Rosistilla oblonga: one gene and its partner. The main gene of each other region encodes a partner of the protein of the gene in region 2 in a complex. Links are inferred from orthologs where the notes say so. Each region holds a gene or a part of one and is shown on either strand. Other genes may lie near its edges. The genes, in order: CA51_RS04030 and odhB.

Evidence for each region.
Region 1: odhB (region 2) and CA51_RS04030 share a complex: the UniProt entries of both Escherichia coli proteins name them as parts of the 2-oxoglutarate dehydrogenase (OGDH) complex. The link is inferred for Rosistilla oblonga from one-to-one orthologs.

The regions. Positions count from the first base shown.
Region 1 is NZ_CP036292.1:1,139,899-1,143,551, forward strand. The notes cover bases 67-3,400. They hold CA51_RS04030 (2-oxoglutarate dehydrogenase E1 component), read left to right. Parts: upstream 67-428; coding sequence 429-3,200; downstream 3,201-3,400. Other genes in these bases: CA51_RS04035 (SHD1 domain-containing protein), read left to right, coding at 3,364-3,400. Also shown: more of CA51_RS04035, read left to right, coding at 3,401-3,653. UniProt on the Escherichia coli protein: E1 component of the 2-oxoglutarate dehydrogenase (OGDH) complex which catalyzes the decarboxylation of 2-oxoglutarate, the first step in the conversion of 2-oxoglutarate to succinyl-CoA and CO(2).
Region 2 is NZ_CP036292.1:2,577,524-2,580,737, reverse strand. What follows is about bases 320-3,214. They hold odhB (2-oxoglutarate dehydrogenase complex dihydrolipoyllysine-residue succinyltransferase), read right to left. Parts: upstream 2,436-3,214; coding sequence 1,203-2,435; downstream 320-1,202. Other genes in these bases: CA51_RS09080 (endonuclease/exonuclease/phosphatase family protein), read left to right, coding at 2,720-3,214; CA51_RS09090 (FAD-dependent oxidoreductase), read right to left, coding at 320-1,104. Outside these bases: more of CA51_RS09090, read right to left, coding at 1-319. UniProt on the Escherichia coli protein: E2 component of the 2-oxoglutarate dehydrogenase (OGDH) complex which catalyzes the second step in the conversion of 2-oxoglutarate to succinyl-CoA and CO(2).

The DNA of each region.
Region 1 (3,653 bases), 1.4 Mb from region 2 along the record:
CCGGCTGTCAAACGAGTTGGGAATTTCGCGCAAGGAGCGTGGAAAATGCCATAGCCAGCTTGCCTCAAGTTGCTATGATTGAGTTCTCAACGCAGGTCGAAGGATGGATCTGCAACTTCATGCAGATTGAAGGACGAATCTGCAGAATCCTGCCTAAAAACTTCGTGCGGCTAAACCCCGTGGCACTTTTCGCATTGAATAACGCAATGTTGTCATTCTCAACCACGCGAAGTCATCACCGTCGTATTGGTCTCGCCGATGCGGTTGGAGCACCCGGGGAACGCGATCTCCTTGTGGTGTCGGCATCCCATCCCTCAACTCTTGCTGCTGGCGGGTGCGCGATCTTGCGAACACCTATCTGGCCAGTCACCTTTCTCACTTGCATCCAGATGCCTCGTTGGCAGTAACACAAGCGGCAACGAACAACGATGAACACATATAGCCTGGGCTACATCGACGACCTGTACGTTCAATATGTCAAAGACCCCGAGAGCGTGTCGCCCGGTTGGCGGCGGTATTTCGAACAGTTTCTTGTGGCGACCGATGAGACGACGGCCAAGTTGACCGAAGCGGCGACTGCGGCAGCCGATGGCGATGGGCAAACCCTCGGCAACGTCACCGAGCATGCGCTGTGGTTGGCTCGGATGCAGGACCAAGTCGACCAACTGGTCCGCGAATACCGGGTCCGCGGTCACTTGGTCGCTCAAGTCGATCCGCTGGGGATGGCCCAGAAGGGATGCCCCGAACTGAATGTCGAATCGTATGGGCTGACCGAAGACGATCTGTCGCGCCCCTTCGATTCGAGCGCTCTGGAGAATGTCCAAGGGCGGACGCTCAACGACGTGCTGCAACAACTGCGGAACACCTACTGCCGCAACATCGGCGCCCAGTTCATGCACATCGACAATCGCAACATCCGCGATTGGTTGCAGCGCCGGATGGAAGTCGGCGAGAATCGGATGCCGCTGTCGCACGAGGTCCAACGCCGGATCTACTCGCGATTGGCCGACGCGACGATTTTCGAAGAGTTCGTTCGCCGCAAGTTCGTCGGCGCCAAGACCTTCTCGTTGGAAGGAGCCGAGAGCTTGATCCCGTTGTTGGATCTCGCCTTGGAAAAATGTGGCCAGCACAACGTAAAAGAAGTCGTCATGGCGATGGCTCACCGTGGACGGCTGAACGTCCTGGCGAACATCTTCAAAAAACGTGCGCTCAACATTTTCTGGTCGTTCGACGATCCCGATCCGCAATTGCATCGCGGCGGCGGCGACGTGCGGTATCACCTGGGATACAGCAGCGATTGGAAGACCGCTTCGGGCGACAAGATGCACATCTCATTGTGCTTCAACCCGAGCCATCTGGAATACGTGAATCCGGTCGCGCTGGGACGGACGCGTTGCAAGCAGGATCGCTATGGCGATTCGAAGCGACAGGATGTGGTCACGATCTTGATCCACGGCGACGCGGCGTTTGCGGGCGAAGGTGTCGTGCAAGAGACGCTGAACCTGAGCCAGTTGAAGGCCTACCACACCGGCGGTACGCTGCACGTGGTGATCAACAACCAGGTCGGTTTCACGACCGAACCGCGCGAAGGACGCAGCACGACCTACGCGACCGACATCGCCAAGATGCTGCAAATCCCGATCTTCCACGTCAATGGCGAAGATCCCGAAGCGGTAGCTCAGGTCGTCAACTTGGCGATGGATTTCCGTCGCGAGTTCCACAGCGATGTCGTGATCGATATGTACGCCTACCGTCGTTGGGGTCACAACGAAGGCGATGAACCGCGGTTCACGCAGCCGGAGATGTATCGCGAGATCGATGCGCGGCAGAGTGTTCGCAAGAGCTACCGCAAGCGATTGCTGAAGCTGGGCCAGATGACCGACGAAGAGGCGAAGGAACTGCATCGCAAGCGACAGGATAAGCTGGAGCGTGAATTCGAAGCGACCCGGACCGTTCCGTTTGTTCCCGATGTGCAATCGCTCGGCGGATCGTGGTCGGAATATGTCGGCGGTCCCGAACCCGAAAACGATACCGTGGTCACCGGCGTCGACAAGAAGCGGCTCTCGGAGCTGCTGGAGACGCTGACCACGATCCCGCAAGAATTTAATCTCCATCGCAAACTGAAGCGGCCGTATGAACAGCGTCGCGAGATGGCTGCCGGCAAGCTGCCGGTCGACTGGGCCACCGGCGAAGCGTTGGCTTTCGCAACGCTATTGACCGAAGGGCGTCGCATTCGTTTGACCGGCCAGGACAGCGAACGCGGTACGTTCAGCCAGCGGCACGCGGTGCTGCACGATGAAGAGAGCGGTTCGATTTACACTCCGCTGGAACACCTGGCTCCCGACCAAGCGAAGTTCGAGATCGCCAACAGCCCGCTGTCCGAAGCTGGCGTTCTAGGTTTTGAGTACGGTTACAGCCTCGACTGTCCCGAGGGCCTGTGTGCTTGGGAAGCTCAGTTTGGCGACTTCTGGAACTGTGCCCAAGTGATCGTCGACCAGTTCATCGCGAGTGCGGAGGACAAGTGGAATCGCTTGAGCGGTCTCGTGATGTTGTTGCCACACGGCTTTGAGGGCCAAGGGCCGGAGCACTGCTCGTCGCGAGTCGAACGCTTCCTGGCGATGGCGGCAGAGCACAATATTCAGATCTGTCAGCCGACCACTCCGGCACAGTACTTCCACTTGTTGCGACGGCAGGTTCTGCGTCGTTGGCGGAAGCCGCTGATCTGCCTGACGCCGAAGAGCTTGCTGCGGCATCCGTTGGTCGTTTCCGATTTGAAGGACCTGGAAGCTCGGCAGTTCCGCAAGATCTTGCCCGACACGCAGGTCTCGCCGGACAACGCGCGGCGGATTCTGTTGTGCACCGGCAAGGTCTACTACGACCTCTTGGAAGCTCGTAAGCAACGTGGGCTCGAGGATGTTGCGATCTTGCGGATCGAACAACTGTATCCTTTGAAGCAGCACGAATTGATGAGCTCTTTCGGCGGCTACGCGGAAGGGAAAGACATCTATTGGGTTCAGGAAGAGCCGAAGAATATGGGTGCCTGGCCTTATCTGAAGCTGAACTATGGCGACCAATTGGCTGAGCGTTTCAAGCTGCATTGTGTCAGCCGCGTCGAATCGGCTAGCCCGTCGACCGGATCGATGCGGACGCATAAGTTGGAGCAGGAAGAGCTGCTGGAAGCTGCTTTTGCATCGCTCTAGTGTCCCGCTTTCCTAGGTGCTTGCCACGTCGGAATCGATTGCCGTCGTGGCGGCTGGTGGGAAAGGGAAAGTAAATTCGTCGTGAATTTTGCTTGCGTTGAGCCCCTCTGCCCCGGAGAATCCAGTTTTTGCTGGACTTGTCCGACCGGGCGGAGGTTGTTTGATGTTGCTGAAGATTTCGATTGCGTTGTTGGGCTGTGCTGCGATCGCAGCTGCGTCCGTTCCTGGCCGTCTCTTGGCTGAACCGCTGCGGTATGCTCCCGAATCGGGGTCGCGTTTTGCCTATCGCTTCGAAATCGTCGTCGACGGCGACGATGAAACGATCACCTACAAGGGCGTGACGAAATATACCGTCAACGCCGTGAAGGAGGATCGCGTTCGGTTGACGTACCACGGTGGGTTGTCGGAATCGAAGAAGGCCAAAGGGCGACAGGGCCGCGGCGGCCGCAGGTT
Region 2 (3,214 bases):
GTCGGTCGCTTCCAACGCCGCGACGACGGGCGCCGGCAAGCGTTCCAGCGGATAGTCCTGGCCGTTCATGTAGTTCAACAGGATCGATGTCTTCCCATCGCGGCTGGTCAATCCGTCGACGATCCGTCGGACCGTATAGACGCTCAATTGACGCGGCGATTCCTTTCCCGCATCGGGCCAGTGCGGGATCGCACCGAGCCCCGGATTCGCTTGATCCCATTGCAGATCGGCAAACGCTTGGCGGCTGAAATGCGTCGCCCGCGGGTAATTCCGATCGTCGAATCGCGGCGGCCGACCGATCGGCGTCTCGCCATCCGATTCGGCGACGATCATCGCCCAAGTGATCGGATTCATCTCGTTTGCCGGATGACAGCTCAGATCATCCGGGGCGCTCGGTTCGCCGAAACGCGACTTGGGATCGGGGCCGCACAAAAATCCTGCACCTGCGACTTGGATCACCTCGCCCCAATCGGAGGCGTCGATCGTCAGCGGCGCTGCGACCGCCAAGCGACCTTCGCCGCCATCGGTCGCTGCAAACGTGACGCCATGCAGCCGGGAACCTCTCACATCGGCAGCCACGGGATACAGGTTCCAGTGGACGCGGATCTGACCACTGTCGATGTAGGGAGCGATCATCTCGCGGAAGATCGCCTCGGCTTCAGCAGGCCGAAACGTCGACGGTCCGTGATAGGGACGCCCGGGCATCGGCGAGCCATACTTTTGCGTGTTGAAAGCTTCGATCCGGTCCATCAACTCTTTGAACAGCCCCGAGCGATGGAACGATCGCTTCATCGGATGCCAATCGACGCCCCAGCCGACGCGGCCGACACCTTTATCTTCGTCGACGCAGGCCAACGCCTGTTCGGTGAACTGGCCGCCGAACCACTTGCCATCGTGCACGATCACGATGGAATCGACACCGCCGCGAGCGGCTTGAATTGCCGCGGCCCAGCCAGCTTCGGTCGCTCCGACGATCAATAGATCCGCGCTGGCGATCGTTGTCGCAGCGGGAGCGGCGTAGGAATTGGCGGGGCCCAGCAGGGCAAGCACAAGAAAAAACGCAGCGGTGCGAAAACGCAGGCTGCGTGAAAGCGAGAGGTTCAATGCAACGGCTCCGGTGAAGGTTCGCTTGTCGAACCTTCACCTTTGGTGGTTGCAGAAGGGGCCGCTATTCCACCCGAAGGGACGACAATCGCCCCATTCTACACTTCCAGGAACAGTCGTGCTGGATCTTCCAAAACGTCTTTAATGACACGCAGGAAGCTGACAGCTTCGCGGCCGTCGACAACGCGATGGTCGTAGGTCAACGCGACGTACATCATCGGTCGGATCACGACTTCACCGTTGACCGCGACCGGACGATCTTGGATCGAGTGCAGTCCCAAGATGCCGCTCTGCGGAGGATTGACGATCGGCGTCGACAGCAGCGATCCGTAGATCCCGCCGTTGCTGATCGTAAACGTTCCGCCATCGAGATCCTGCGGGTTCAAGCGGTTGGCCTGAGCGTCGTCGGCGAAATCGGAGATCGCTCGTTCGACGTCGGCAAACGACATGAACTCCACGTTTCGCAGGATCGGCACAACAAGTCCCTTACCGCCACCGATCGCGATTCCGATGTCGTAGTAATGGCGATAGACGATGTTGTTGCCGCGAATCTCCGAATTGACGGCCGGGAAGCGACGGAGCGCTTCGACAGCCGCTTTGGCGAAGAACGACATAAAGCCCAGCTTGACGCCGTGCTTCTTCTGGAACGCGTCCTTGTATTTGGATCGCAATTCCTTGACAGGTTCCATGTCGATTTCGTTGAACGTGGTCAACAACGCCGCGTTGTGTTGAGCTTCGACCAACCGTGCGGCGATCGTGCGACGCAGCATGCTGAGCGGTTTGACTTCCTCGGCACGGTGTTCGCCCGAAGTCATCAGCGATGTCCGTGGACGCTCTTCGCTGGCTTTAGCCGGTGCGGCTGCAGGCTGCTTTGGCGCGGCTGCGGGAACTTTGGAAATCGTTGCGCCGGAGATGTGGTCGAGGACATCTTCCTTCAACAGGCGTCCGCCCGGTCCGGTCGCTTTGATGTCCGCCGGGTTGAGGTTGTGTTCGGCGATCAATCGAGCTGCCGCTGGCATCACGCGGGCGTCGTCGGCAGATTCACCCGACGATGCCGCTGCGGCGGTCGATGCCGAACCGTTGGCCGAAGGAGCTTCACCGGCTTCGATCTGAGCGATCACGTCGCCGACTTTGGCAAACTCATCCTGCTGCTTGGTGATGTTCCGCAGATAGCCGGCCGAGGGCGAAGGGATTTGAACCGAGGCTTTTTCGGTTTCGATTTCGACCAGATCTTCGTCTGCTTCGACCCATTCGTCTTGCTGCTTCAGCCAACGGCCGATTTGAACTTCGCTAATCGATTCGCCGACGGTGGGTACTTTGACTTCAACCATGAGATGTTTAACTGTAGATAGCGGCAGGAAAGTGTGCGAGTAATGGGAACTCCGCACCGCGCCAATCCGACACGGCTTCGGAAGCCCCCAGGATACCGATCATCGAGCTTTTTGTCAGCCTGCCATTAGCCGTTGCCAGCCTGATCGTCAAGATCGTTGCAATCCGCTTCGCTGGCGTTGGGATCGATCGAAGCGGCCGCCGCGACTGACTTCCATTAACCGAAATTGCCGAAAACAAGGAAATCATTGGTGATCGCATGTCCCGGGGCTCGGAGACCGCAAAAATGAAGTTTGTCCTTAATCTCATCGTCGTATCTGTCATTGCGATTATTGCGCTGGTCAAATTCTACGAGATCGAAGGGATCGACGGGCTGCACTTGAAGCGACGCGAATCGAGCGCCGGCGTGGTCCAGGATCTCCGCGCGATGTTCTCGTCGGCGACCGCCGAACCGGGCAGTGGATTTTCCGCTCCGGGAGGCCAGCCGTTGCCGAGTCTTCCCGGCGTTGGGGTGCAGACGGTTTCCAGCCGGCAAGGGGCCCCGGGCACGATCCGACTGGGGACCTTCAACCTGCGGGAATTCAGCCGCGAAAAGGTCAACGATCCCAAAACGATGGACTTCATCGTGCGGTTGCTGCAGCAGATCGATCTGATCGCCGTCCAGGAAGTCGACGCCGACCGCCGCGAACTGTTCCCCCGGATCGTCGAATATCTGAATCGCGACGGGCGGACTTACGATTTCATCGCGGGCCCACAAGTTGGCCCCGACGGATATCAACAA